3 regions of the Xanthomonas theicola genome follow, and region 3 is predicted to be linked to each of the others. Evidence: predicted binding sites of a transcription regulator. Region 3 holds the regulator's gene; each other region holds the start of a gene.
What was found. Region 3 encodes FliA, which starts transcription of late flagellar genes. Its sites were predicted from a motif close to TAAAGTTTNNCNNNCNNNGGCCGATAA; they were not measured.
Positions count from the first base shown of each region.

Region 1 (4,286 bases), 2.1 Mb from region 3:
CGCGGGCGGACAGCGCCAGCGGCACCGCCAGCGTGGCGAAGCCCACCGCCAGCAGCGCATAGGCCTGGCCGAGCACCGCCAAGCGCGCGCGCCGGATCAGCGCCACGGCCAGCAGCGCATACACCGCGGCCAGGCCCAGCGCGCACAGCGCCAGCGGCAGGCCCTCGCCGCGCAACAACCCGGCCTGCAGCGAGAACGCGACCAGCGGCGCGCCGAACACCAGGCTGCCGTCGATCGGGTTGCCGCGCACCGCCGGCTGGCGTCGCGCGTACAGCAGCGGGATCAGCAGGTAGAAGGCGAAGAACAGCAGCAGGAACGGCTCGGTGCTGGCGAATTTCGCCGGCTGGTACTGCAGCACGCCCCACAGCGTGCCGATGCCGAAGGTGAAGCCGAAGCCGAGCAGGTTCAGCACCCGCCACGGCCGGGACCAGGCGATCGCGAACACCGCCGCGTTGAGCACCGCGTAGTACGAGAACAGGCTGACGTGATTGGCGCTGCCGGTGGACAGCCAGAGCGGCGCCAGGAACCCGGCCAGCGTGGCCAGCACCGCCAGCGTGCGCGATTCCTGCACCACCGCCAGCACGCACATGCCGGCCACCAGCACGATGCTCAGCGCGAACGCCGCTCCGGCCGGCAGCAGCGCGGACAGCTTGAACGCGGCGAACACGGTCAGCAGCAGCACGCCGATCGCACCGCCCTGCAGGGCCAGCGCGAAGCTGCGCTTGCGTTCGCGCTGGTGCCAGCCGAAGCCGAGTCCGGCCAGCGCCGCGGCGGCGATGCCGGCATAGCGCAGTTCGATCGGCATGCGCAGCCAGCCCTGGTCGCCGGCGTATTTCAGCAGCGCGGCGACGCCGGCCAGCAGCACCAGCATGCCGATCTTGACCGGCACGTTGCCTGCGGTGAACCAGCGCCTGGCGCCGGCCAGCCGCCGCTCGAGCGGACCCGGGTCCGGCGCGGTGCACGCCTCGGGCGATGGCGCGGCACCGGCACCGGCGGCGGCCGCAGCGGGCCGGGCCGCGAACGGCGGCGGAAGCGGCGGCGGCGCGGGTGTGGCAGGGGCGATGGCGACAGGGGCGACCGCTGCCGACGGACGCGCCGCCTCGGCAGCGACGTCCTCTGCCCCGGCATCGAACTGAACATCGCCCCCGGTACCGGCATCGGCGTCGAATCCGGCGTCGGCCTGCGGCGGCACCGCGCACAGCGGCGCCAATTGCAGTTCCAGCGCGGCGACGCGCCGGCGGACGCCGGCCAACGCCACCAGCAGCACGACCAGCAGCACCGGCACCGCCAGTACCGCCAACACCACCAGCACGATCAACGCTTCCATCCGGTCTCCATCCCCAATGGCGACACGACCCGGCGCGCCAGCGATCCGGCGGCGCCGATCCTGACGCGGAGGGCAATGGTAGACGAGTTCGGCCGCGCCGCCGACACCCGGCGCAGGCGCGGCAACGCATGCCGACGCATGCCGGCGCGGCGCCCCTAAAGCCGGCGCACCGCCAGCCGCTAATTCCCCTATCCCACGTTGCGCCTGCTGTTTGCCGTTTCCTCTCCTCTCACCGATAGCGCGAAATGAACTTGCCAGCCACGCCCAGCGAAGCGGGAATCGACGACCATATCCGCTCCGTGGTCGACCTGTCCGACCAACTGCTTGGACAGCTGCGCCGATCGCTGCAGCGCATCGACCAGATCAACCGCACCACCCACGTGATCTCGATGAACGCGCGCATCGAGTCGGCGCGGATCGGCAATGCCGGACGCGGCTTCAGCGTCATCGCGCAGGAAATGGACGTGCTGTCGCGGCACGTCGCCGACGCCACCCAGGATCTGGACAAGGTCGCCGCCAGCACCAGCGCCGACATGCGCAACACGCTGCAGCGGCTGCAAGAGGACGTGCAGCGCACGCGCCTGGGCGAGCTGGCGCTGGGCAACATCGACCTGATCGACCGCAACCTCTACGAACGCAGCTGCGACGTGCGCTGGTGGGCGACCGACGCGGCCATCGTCGCAGCCGCGCGCCCCGACCGCAGCGACGACGCACTCGCCTACGCGGCGCGGCGCATGGGCCAGATCCTGGACTCGTACACGGTGTACTTCGACCTGGTGCTGGCCGGCACCGATGGCCGCATCCTCGCCAACGGCCGCCCGCAGCACTACGCCTCGGCCGGCAGCGACGCGTCCGGCCAGGCGTGGTTCGAGGACGCCTCGCGCACCTGCAGCGGCGAGGAGTTCGGCTTCCAGGGCGTGCATGCCAGCCCGCTGACCAATGGCGAACGCGTGCTGGTGTATTCGTGCACGGTGCGCGACGGCGGCCGCGTCGATGGCCGCGTGCTGGGCGTGCTCGGCATCGTGTTCCGTTGGGATGCGCTGGCGCAGACGGTTGTGCAGCGCACGCCGCTGTCCGAGCAGGAATGGGGCCGCAGCCGGGTGTGCATCGTCGACCAGCGCGGCCAGGTCCTGGCCGATTCGGCCGGCCGCATGCTGCAGGAGCGGATCGACTTCCCCGGCCGCGAAGCGTTGTTCGCGCAGCCGCGCGGCGCGCGGCTGGGCGATCTCGGCGGGCGCCCGCACTGCATCGCGCATGCGGCCTCGCCCGGCTACGAAACCTACCGCACCGGCTGGCATTCGCTGATCCTGCAGGCGCTGTAGGCGCGGCCGGCCGGAGCCGGCGCGCAGGCACAAAAAAGCCCGGGCGCGCTACGCGGCCCGGGCTCTGCTGCAGCCGCTTACTCGCGGTAGCCGCTGTCGTTCTTGTTGTGGATGATCCAGATCAGGTTGCCGCCGCTGCCCATCGACTTGCCGGCGAACACCAACCGACCCTGGCCCTTGTAGGCCAGTTCGTAGCGGTAGCGGTCGCCACCGTAGAAGAACGGGATGAAGGCCTTGCCGGTGATGTAGGAACCCTGGTCGGTGGGTTCGCCGATCAGGTCGGTCACCTGCTTCATCGGCATGCCGATCTTGATCTGGGTGAACTTGCTGTCCGGAGCCGGCTTACCGGTGATCTCGCCTTCGTAGTCGTTGACGCCCTTGACGGTTTCGCCATAGCCGGCTTCGACTTCCGAAGAATTGGTGACCTCGCCCTCGGCGTTCATCCAGCTCGGCGTGCCGCTGTGCTTTTTCGCCATCGCCTGCATCGGCACCGCGGCCGCCATCACCACGGCCAGCACCAGGACTCCCGTCCCTACACGGTTGATCTGCATTTTTTTCTCCTTGAATCCATTTGAGTGCCCCCTGTCCATCGTCTGCAACGCCAGCGCGGGAACGTCCGCTGGCCAGCGCTGCATTAGTGCACGCGTTGCCGCCGATGTCCACGCCCGAGCAGCACCGCCGCGCGGCCGCCGCGGCCGCTTGCCGGCACCCGCGCGGCATGTTGGAAATCGCGCCGGCGCGCTGCGAGCAGCCGCTTCACCTGCAGCCCATGGATCCGGCATCACCGCCCCAGCGCTAGGACGTACCCGCAATGCCCACTCTCCGTCGCTCCCACGTGCTGCCCACGCTGTGCGCCCTGGCACTGCTGGGCATGGCGCCGTTGGCCTCGGCCGACCTGTTCGGCAGCCCCGAAGACATCGCCCGTAGCTGGCTCGGCCGGGATGCCGGCGAACTGATGATGCAGTGGCCGGTCGACCGCTGCCTGTACACCTCGGAAAACACCGAGACCCACGAGACCGCCTACACCTACAACTTCGGGACCGAGGCGCACTACCGCACCGACTACTGGACCACGCAAGGACCGATGATCGGCATGGTCGGCGGCGGCAACGGCGTCGCCGCCACGCCGATCTTCCAGCAGGACCAGCACAGCCAGACCACCTTCGTGCCGGCCGAACACCACTGCGAGATCACCTTCATCGCCAATGCCGAAGGGGTCATCACCCGCTACGATTTTGCCGGCAGCAAGTGCCAGCCTTACATCCGCAGTTGGGGCCGGCCGAAGAAAAAGAAATAAGCGCCGCGCGCCGCGCCGGCGTTCGTTCCGTCTCTACAGGGGAAACATCCGATGACCGTAAAGAACCCGCTCGTCCGCATCGCCTGGCCGGTGATCGCATTGACGCTGCTGGCCTTGACCACGCCGGCGCTGGCCGCGGGGGCGCGGCATGGCGCGATCGTGGCGCTGGAGCCGATCGAGAACAAGAACACCGACGTGCCCGAAAAGACCAAGAGCATCACCAAGGTCGCCGCCAACCTCGGTGGCCTGGCCGGCAGCTTCCTCGGCCTGAAGAGCAAGAGCGCGGTCGGCGTCGGCACCGCGCAGGCGGCCGGCGCCGTCGCTGGCGAGACCGTCGGCG
Region 1 covers NZ_CP049017.1:3,200,205-3,204,490, forward strand. The annotation lists gene G4Q83_RS14985 (DUF2339 domain-containing protein) at 1-1,327, opposite strand, end outside; gene G4Q83_RS14990 (methyl-accepting chemotaxis protein) at 1,573-2,649, shown strand; gene G4Q83_RS14995 (hypothetical protein) at 2,727-3,152, opposite strand; gene G4Q83_RS15000 (hypothetical protein) at 3,461-3,946, shown strand; gene G4Q83_RS15005 (hypothetical protein) at 3,998-4,286, shown strand, end outside.
Region 1: a site for FliA is predicted at 1,484-1,510, ahead of G4Q83_RS14990 (methyl-accepting chemotaxis protein). Genes of this name have one in related genera too.

Region 2 (4,286 bases), 150 kb from region 3:
CCGAGGCCAATCGCCTGGCCGCCGAGGTGGCCCGGGTCAATGGCCAGATCGGCAACAACGCCGCCAGCGCTGCGCCGGACCTGCTCGACCGCCGCGATCAGTTGATCGGCCAGTTGATCGGCTACACCGGCGGCACCGCGGTCCAGCAGGACGGTGGCGCGATCAACGTCTATACCGCCGGTGGTCAGGCGCTGGTGGTCGGCACCACCGCCTCCACCCTGACCACGGTCACCGACCCCTACCAGCCGGGGCGTCTGCAGGTCGCACTGCAGGCGCAGGGCACCACGATCGCCCTGGGCGGCAACGCGCTGGGCGGGCAGATCGGCGGCCTGCTCGAGTTCCGCAGCAACGTGCTGGACCCGACCAAGGCCGAACTGGGCCGCATCGCCACCGGCCTGGCGGTCACCTACAACCAGCAGCACAAGGCCGGCGTGGATTTGTACGGCAACATGGGCGGCGATTTCTTCTCGCTGGGCGCACCCAGCGTCAACGCCAGCAGCGCCAACACCGGCAACGCCAAGATCGCCGCCAGCGTCGGCGACCTGAGCAAGCTCAACGGGCAGAATCTGCTGCTGAAGTTCGACGGCACCAATTGGACCGCCCGCCACGCCGACACCGGCGCCAACGTGCCCATGACCGGCACCGGCACCGCCGCCGACCCGTTCATGGTCGACGGAGTGGCGCTGCAGATGTCCGGCAGTGCGGCAGCCGGCGACACGTTCCTGCTGCAACCCACCGCCAACGCCGTCACCGGCATGGCGGTGGCGATCACCGACCCGTCGCGCATCGCCGCGGCCTCGCCGGTCAGCGCAAGCACCACCCTGGGCAACAAGGGCACCGGCAAGCTCAGCGACCTGCGCGTCGTCGATGCCAACAACGCCAACCTGCGCACGCCGGCCGCCATCGCCTTCACCGGCGCCAACCAGTACACCGTCAACGGTGCAGGACCATTTCCCTATACCGCCGGACAGACCATCAGCGCCAACGGCTGGAGCCTGACCCTGGATGGCGCGCCGGTCGCCGGCGACAGCTTCGCGGTCGGCCCCACCGGTGCCGGCTCCAGCAACAACGGCAATGCGCTGATCCTGTCCAATCTGGACGACGCCAAAGCGTTCAACGGCGGCACCATCACCCTCAACGGCGCGGTGTCCGGCCTGACCACCACGATCGGCTCGGCGGCGCGGCAGGCCGCGTACGCAGCCGACGCCCAGGATGTGATCCACACCAACGCGCAGGACGCGCGCGACTCGATCTCCGGCGTCAACCTGGACGAGGAAGCGTCGGACATGTTGCGCCTGCAGCAGGCCTACCAGGCCGCATCGCACCTGATCTCCACCGCCGACACCATGTTCCAGTCCATCCTGAGTGCGATCCGATGAGCAGCAACCGCATTTCCACTGGCATGATGTACAGCCAGTCGGTCAACAACATGCTGGGCAAGCAGGCCAAGATCTCGCACTTGGAACAGCAGCTCGCCAGCGGCAAGCGCCTGGTCACCGCCGCCGACGATCCGGTCGCCTCCGGCACCGCGGTCAACCTGGACCGCGCGGTGGCCGAACTGGCGCGTTTCGGCGACAACGCCAACAACATACAGAACCGCCTGGGCCTGCAGGAGAACGCGCTGTCCCAGACCGGCGACCTGATGGCCCGGGTCAACGACCTGACGGTGCAGGCGAACAGTTCGGCCTTGACCAACGACGACCGCAAGGCGATCGCCTCGGAGCTGAAGTCGCTGCACGCCAGCCTGCTGAGCCTGTCCAACAGCACCGACGGCAGCGGCCGCTACCTGTTCGGCGGCACCGCCGATGCCAGCGCGCCGTTTGCGGTGGTCGACGGCAAGGTGGTCTACAGTGGCGACCAGACCCAGCGCAGCGTGGAAGTGGCGCCGGACACGCAGGTCGCCGACGCCCTGCCCGGCAGCGAGATCTTCATGCGCATCCGCACCGGCGACGGCACCGTCGACGCGCACGCGGCCAGCGGCAATACCGGCACCGGCCTGCTGCTGAATTTCAGCCGCGACGCCGGCTCCGGCAGCTGGAACGGCGGCAGCTACAGCGTTGCGTTCACCGCCGCCGACGCCTATGAGGTGCGCGACGGCAGCGGCGCCGTGGTCAAGACCGGCACCTACAAGGCCGGCGAGGACATCAGCTTCGCTGGCCTGAAGATGCGCGTGGACGGTGCACCGGCGGTCGGCGACAGCTTCCAGATCGGCGCCTCGACCAACAAGGACGTGTTCTCCACCATCACCAATCTGGTCAACGCGCTGAGCTCCGATCCGGTCACCGCCGCCGACAAGGCCGCGCTGCAGAACACCCTGCAGTCGTCGATGCGCGACATCGGCCAGGCCTCGGCGAAGATGATCGACGCACGCGCCGCCGGCGGCGCGCAGTTGGCCGCGATCGACAATGCCGCCGAGCTGCGCGCCTCCAACGAGGTGACGCTGAAGACGACCCTGTCTTCGCTGCGCGACCTGGATTACGCCGATGCGATCGGCCAGTACCAGCTGGAACAGGCCGCGCTCAAGGCGGCGCAGACCATCTTCACCCAGATGCAGTCGATGTCCCTGTTCAACAAACTCGGCTGAATCCCGAGCCGGCCCCGCAAACAAAGGCCCGGAGCGCGGCGACGCCTCCGGGCCTTCCCCCGTTGTACCGAGTTCGTCGCCGCCGCCGGTCGCAGGCCGCGCCTGCGCCACAGCCCTAAAGTTCGGCAAACCGCGGCCGAAACAAACTCTTCGCCGCGACTGCCACAGGCTTGCGGTTCGCCGCATCGCGATGTTTTTCCGCAGCGAATCACTAAAGGTTGTCGACATCACGCCGTTATTTATCTCAGCAGCGGCAACGGCCAATTGATGGCCCCCCTGCGGAGGCTCCAGGCACCGATGGGTTGCCGGATAAATCGCTTAGAGGAGATATCAAAATGGCACAGGTCATCAACACCAACGTTATGTCGCTGAACGCTCAGCGCAACCTCAACACCACCAGCTCCAGCCTGGCGACGACGATCCAGCGTCTGTCCTCGGGCCTGCGCATCAACAGCGCGAAGGACGACGCCGCCGGTCTGGCGATCTCCGAGCGTTTCACCACCCAGATCCGCGGCCTGGACGTCGCCTCGCGCAACGCCAACGACGGCATCTCGCTGGCGCAGACCGCCGAAGGCGCGATGGTCGAAATGGGCAACAACCTGCAGCGCATCCGCGAACTGTCGGTGCAGTCGTCCAACGCCACCAACTCGTCCACCGACCGCCAGGCGCTGAACTCGGAAGTCAAGCAGCTGACCGCCGAAATCGACCGCGTCGCCAACCAGACCAGCTTCAACGGCACCAAGCTGCTGGACGGTTCGTTCTCCGGCGCGCTGTTCCAGGTCGGCGCCGATGCCGGCCAGACCATCGGCATCAACACCATCGTCGACTCCAGGGTCAATTCGCTGGGCAAGGCCGGCTTCGCCGCCACCCAGACCGGCTCGGCGGCCCTGGCCTCCGGCACCGCGACCGCCAGCGGCAGCTTCTCGGGCATGTCGGTCAACGGCGTCAACATCGCCTCGGTCGCAGTGGCGGTCGGCGACGCCGGTACCGACGTCTCCAAGAAGATCGCCGCCGCGATCAACGACAAGCTGGACCAGACCGGCGTCTACGCCTCGGTCGACAGCACCACCGGCGCGTTGAAGCTGGAATCGCTGAAGGCCGGCAAGGACTTCTCGTTCACCGCGGGCTCGGCCACCGGCGCCACCGGCATCACCTTCAGCAACGCCGGCATCAGCGCCTCGGCCACCGCCGTCGCCGGCACCAGCAACACCTTGAGCGACCTGGACATCTCCACCTTCCAGGGGGCGCAGAAGGCGCTGGAAATCGTCGACAAGGCGCTGACCGCGGTCAACTCCTCGCGCGCCGACATGGGTGCGGTGCAGAACCGCTTCACCTCGACCATCGCCAACCTGAGCTCCACCTCGGAGAACCTGTCGGCCTCGCGCAGCCGCATCCGCGACACCGACTACGCCAAGGAAACCGCCGAGCTGACCCGCACGCAGATCCTGCAGCAGGCCGGTACCGCGATGCTGGCGCAGGCCAAGTCGGTCCCACAGAACGTGTTGAGCCTGCTGCAGTAACCGCCCGCCCGACACCTACACGACGCCAAGCCCCTTCGCGAGAAGGGGCTTTTTTGCCGGTGCACAGCGAGGCGTGCTCACCAGGCATTACCGCACGGTGGTCGCGCCTCCTACGCCAACCCACAGAGCTTCACAGAGAAGTACCGCATCACGGCGATGGCTCCCTGCAAGTGAGGCCGTCA
Region 2 covers NZ_CP049017.1:958,082-962,367, reverse strand. The annotation lists gene flgK (flagellar hook-associated protein FlgK) at 1-1,379, shown strand, start outside; gene flgL (flagellar hook-associated protein FlgL) at 1,376-2,584, shown strand; gene G4Q83_RS04205 (flagellin) at 2,920-4,104, shown strand.
Region 2: a site for FliA is predicted at 2,701-2,727, ahead of G4Q83_RS04205 (flagellin). Genes of this name have one in related genera too.

Region 3 (4,286 bases):
GCGCGCGGTGCTGCGTCATCATTCGGTCGTTTATCGGCATAAATTCCCTCATTCTTCCTTGCCCCGCCCGCACCAAAGCGCGGCGTGGCCTATTCCAATCGCGTAGGCAGGTCCTACAACCCCAGTCCGGACAGCAGGTCGTCGGCGTCGTTCTGCGACACGCCGTGACGGTCCAGGCCGGCCAGCGCCGGGCCGGCCAGGCCGCCGTCGGCCTTCTTGTTGTCGTCCTTCGGCGGCAATCCCAGCGCGCCGAAACCCTCGTGCACGCGACGCACGATCGCCGCGACGCGGCGGATGATCTGCCCGGTCAGGTCCTGGAAGCTCTGCGCCAGGGCCATCTCGGTGAGGTTGTGGCGGATCTTGTCGAGGATCTCGCCCTGCTCGCCGCTCAGTCCGCCGGCGCGCAGCTGTTCGGCCAGCGCGCGGCATTCCTCGGCCAGGTCCAGGGTGCGATGGCTGGCCTGTTCGGTCATCGCCACCACGTGGTCCAGGCGCGAGCAGGCATCGTCCAGCTCGCCGGCCTCGGTGGGGACGGTGGGCAGCTCGCCGAGCGCCTGGCCCAGGTCGCGCGCCAGCCGGCTCAGGCCCTGCATCATCGGCCGCGTGCGCCAGGCGGCGAGCGTGTCGATTTCCTTGCGCCAGCCGGCTTCGTCCCCGCGTTCCAGTGCGTCCAGCGCACCTTGCAGGCGTTCGATCAGGGCCCTACGTTCGGCGGTCGCTTTCATCAGGCGGTCGCTCCCAGGCGTTCGAAGATCTTGCCGAGCTTCTCCTGCAGGGTCTGCGCGGTGAACGGCTTGATGATGTAGCCGTTCACGCCGGACTGCGCGGCCTCGATGATCTGCTCGCGCTTGGCCTCGGCGGTCACCATCAGCACCGGCAGGTGCTTGAGCTTGTCGTCGGCGCGGATGTTGCGCAGCAGGTCGATGCCGGTCATGCCGGGCATGTTCCAGTCGGTGACCACGAACTCGAACGGCGCCGAACGCAGTGCCGCCAGCGCACTGTTGCCGTCCTCGGCCTCTGCAGTGTTGGTGAAGCCCAGATCGCCGAGCAGATTCTTGACGATGCGCCGCATCGTCGAGAAATCGTCCACGATCAAAATCCGCATGTTCTTGTTCACCGCTAACTCCCTTGGGTCTTATTCTTCGTCTTCCAGGCCGGCGTCGGCCGCTTCGAACGCTTTCAGGCGCCCGCGCAACCGTACCGTGGCCTGGCCGTGGATCTGGCACACGCGCGACTCGCTGACGCCGAGCACCGCGCCGATTTCCTTCAGGTTCAATTCCTGTTCGTAGTACAGCGACAGCACCAACTGCTCGCGTTCGGGCAACTGCGCGATCGCCTTGCCCAGTTCGCGGCCGAATTCGCTGCGCTCCAGCATCTGCTGCGGGTTGGGGCCGCCCTTGGCGATGCTGTCCAGCTCGCCGTGGTCCTCGATGCGCGACTCCAGGCTCAGCACCTGGCCGCGCGCGGCATCTTCCATCAACCGCAGGTATTCGGGAAGCGGCATGTCCATCGCCGCGGCCACTTCGTTGGCGGCGGCGGCGCGGCCGGTGCTCTGCTCGATCTTGCGGATCGCCGAGGCGGCGTCGCGGGCGCGGCGGTGCACCGAGCGCGGCACCCAGTCGCCGCGGCGGATCTCGTCGATCATCGAGCCGCGGATGCGGATCGAGGCGTAGGTCTCGAACGAGGCGCCCTGGTCGGCGTCGTAGCTGCGCGAGGCCTCGATCAGACCGATCATGCCGGCCTGGATCAGGTCGTCGATCTCCACGCTGGCCGGCAGCCGCGCCGCCAGGTGGTGGGCGATGCGCCGCACCAGGTCCGAATGCTGGGCGATGTAGTCGTTGGCGCTGTTGCGCTGTACGGCGCGGTACTGGGCGGCGGCGTTCATGCGGCGACCCCTTGCTGGATGATCCGTTCGACGAAGAACTCGACGTTGCCGCGCGCCGCCGTCGGCGCCTGCCAGCGCGAGGTGCGCCGCGCGATTTCGGCGATCGCCTGCGCCGACGGGCTGGACGGGTAGGCCTTGACCACCGGCTGCTGGCGCTGCACCGCCAGGCGCAGCCAGTCGTCCTGCGGCACGCAGCCCAGGTAGTTCAACGACACGTCGCCGAGGAACTTCTCGCACACCCGGCTCAGCTTGTCGTACAGCAGGCGGCCCTCGTTGAGGTCGCGGACCATGTTGGCGACGATCTGCACCCGGTCCACGCCGCGCTCGCGCGAGAGCACCTTGATGAGGGCGTAGGCGTCGGTGATCGAGGCCGGCTCGTCGCACACTACCACCACCGCGTCCTGCGCGGCCTGGCAGAAGGTCAGCACGCTGTCGGTGATGCCGGCGGCGGTGTCGATGACCATGATGTCCAGTTCGCGCTGCAGCTCGGAGAACACGTTGACCAGGCCGACGTGCTGGGCCGGCGGCAGCTCGGCCATGTGCCGGCGGCCGGAGGCGGCGGGCACCACCATCAGGCCGTTGGGCATGTCCACCAGCACCTCTTCCAGGGTGCAGCGCCCGGCGACCAGGTCGGCCAGGGTGAACTTGGGGGTCAGCCCGAGCAGCACGTCGACGTTGGCCAGGCCGAGGTCGGCGTCCAGCAGCAGGGTGCGCTTGCCCATGTCGGCCAGCGCCATCGACAGGTTGACCGAGATGTTGGTCTTGCCGACGCCGCCCTTGCCGCCGGTCACGGCGATCGTGCGCACCGGGCCCAGCGGTTCGCTGCGCGTCGCCGACAGGGGGAAGGCATTGGTGAGATTGACGTAATCACGCGACGGCATGGGTCTGCTCCGGAGTACAGGGCTTATCGGCAGCGCGCCGCAAATCTTCAAGGCGCAATACCAGGCTGGCGGCGTTGGCACGGTGCAGGTCGTCCGGCACGCGCTGACCATCGGTCACCCAGGTGAGGGGAAGCCGGTGGTCCGCGACCACCGACAGGGCACTGCCAAACCGCCCGGTTTCGTCCAGCTTGGTCAAGATCGCCCCCTGCGGATCGGCGCCGGCGAACCGGCGCACCACCTCGTCCAGGTCGGAGAAATGCGCGTTGGCAGGCAGTACTAGCAAGGACCGGACCACTCGCGAGGCGCGCAGCCAGTGCAGCTGTGCGGCCAGGGCGCGGTCGCGCTGGCCCATGCCGGCGGTGTCGATCAGCACCAGCGTGTAGTCGCGCAGGCGCTCCAGCAGCTGCTGCAGCGCCGTGTCGCTGTCGGCCTCGTGCACGGCGATGCCGAGCTGGCGGCCGTAGCTGTGCAGCTGTTCGCGGCCGCCGACGCGGATGGTGTCGGTGGTGACCAGGGCCACGTCGCGGGCGGCGTGGCCCTGCAGGAAGCGCGAGGCCAGCTTGGCGATGGTGGTGGTCTTGCCGGCGCCGGTGGGGCCGATCAGGGCGATCACGCCGCCTTCCTCGATCGGGTCCAGCGGCGCGATCGGCAGGCGCTTGGACAGCAACCCCAGCATCAGCCCGCGGCCGCGGTGCAGTTCCAGGTCGGCCGGGATCTGCATGACCACCTCGCGGGTGATGCCGCTGTCGAAGCCGTAGTCGTCCATCAGTTCCAGCGCCTGGGCGCGCACCGGCGAGCCGCGCAGGCGTTCGTCGGTGAGCCGGTTCATCTCGCGCTCGATCATCTGCCGCATCAGCGCCAGTTCGTCGCGCAGCTGAGTCAATTGTTCGTCGTTCTGCATCGCGGGGAAGCTCGGCACCGGCGCCAGGGCCGGCAGCGCCGGGATCCCGGCGCTGGGCGCGGCGGGTACCGGCGGCGCGACCACGGGCGCCGTCGCGGCGGCCGGGGTCGGCGATACCGCGGCGACGTCCTCGAGCCAGGCTGGCACGGCGGCGGCGCTGGCCGCGGCGGCCGGGGCGGCGAACGGGCTTGGCAGCGGCACGCTGATCGGCGCGTTGCGGAATACGTCCTCGGGAATGCGGAATTCGGCCGCGGCGGCCGGGGCAGGGGCCCGCGGCGCAGGCGCCGCAGCGGCCGGCGCGGACGCCGTGCCGGCCGGCATCGCCGAGATGGCGAGGGCGGCGGGCTGGGTCAGCGGCCGCGCCGGTGCGGCCTGCATCGCCGCGGCGAGCGCGGCCGGCGCGCTGCGGCGCTTGCTGATCGCGGCCATCATCGCCATCGCCGGGTTGGTCGCGGCGCCGGCCTTGGCCGCACGCGGTGCCGGGTTGGCGGCGGCCACCGGCGGCCGCGGCGCCGCCTCCTCCGGACGCACCGCGTTCAGGGCCTGCTGCACCAGCGTCTCGTCGTAGTTGCTGGCGGCGACGATCTCGATGCCCTCGTCGGTGCGCCGGTTGGACAGG
Region 3 covers NZ_CP049017.1:1,107,908-1,112,193, forward strand. The annotation lists gene G4Q83_RS04920 (protein phosphatase CheZ) at 114-725, opposite strand; gene cheY (chemotaxis response regulator CheY) at 725-1,117, opposite strand; gene G4Q83_RS04930 (RNA polymerase sigma factor FliA) at 1,136-1,885, opposite strand; gene G4Q83_RS04935 (MinD/ParA family ATP-binding protein) at 1,882-2,766, opposite strand; gene flhF (flagellar biosynthesis GTPase FlhF) at 2,753-4,286, opposite strand, start outside.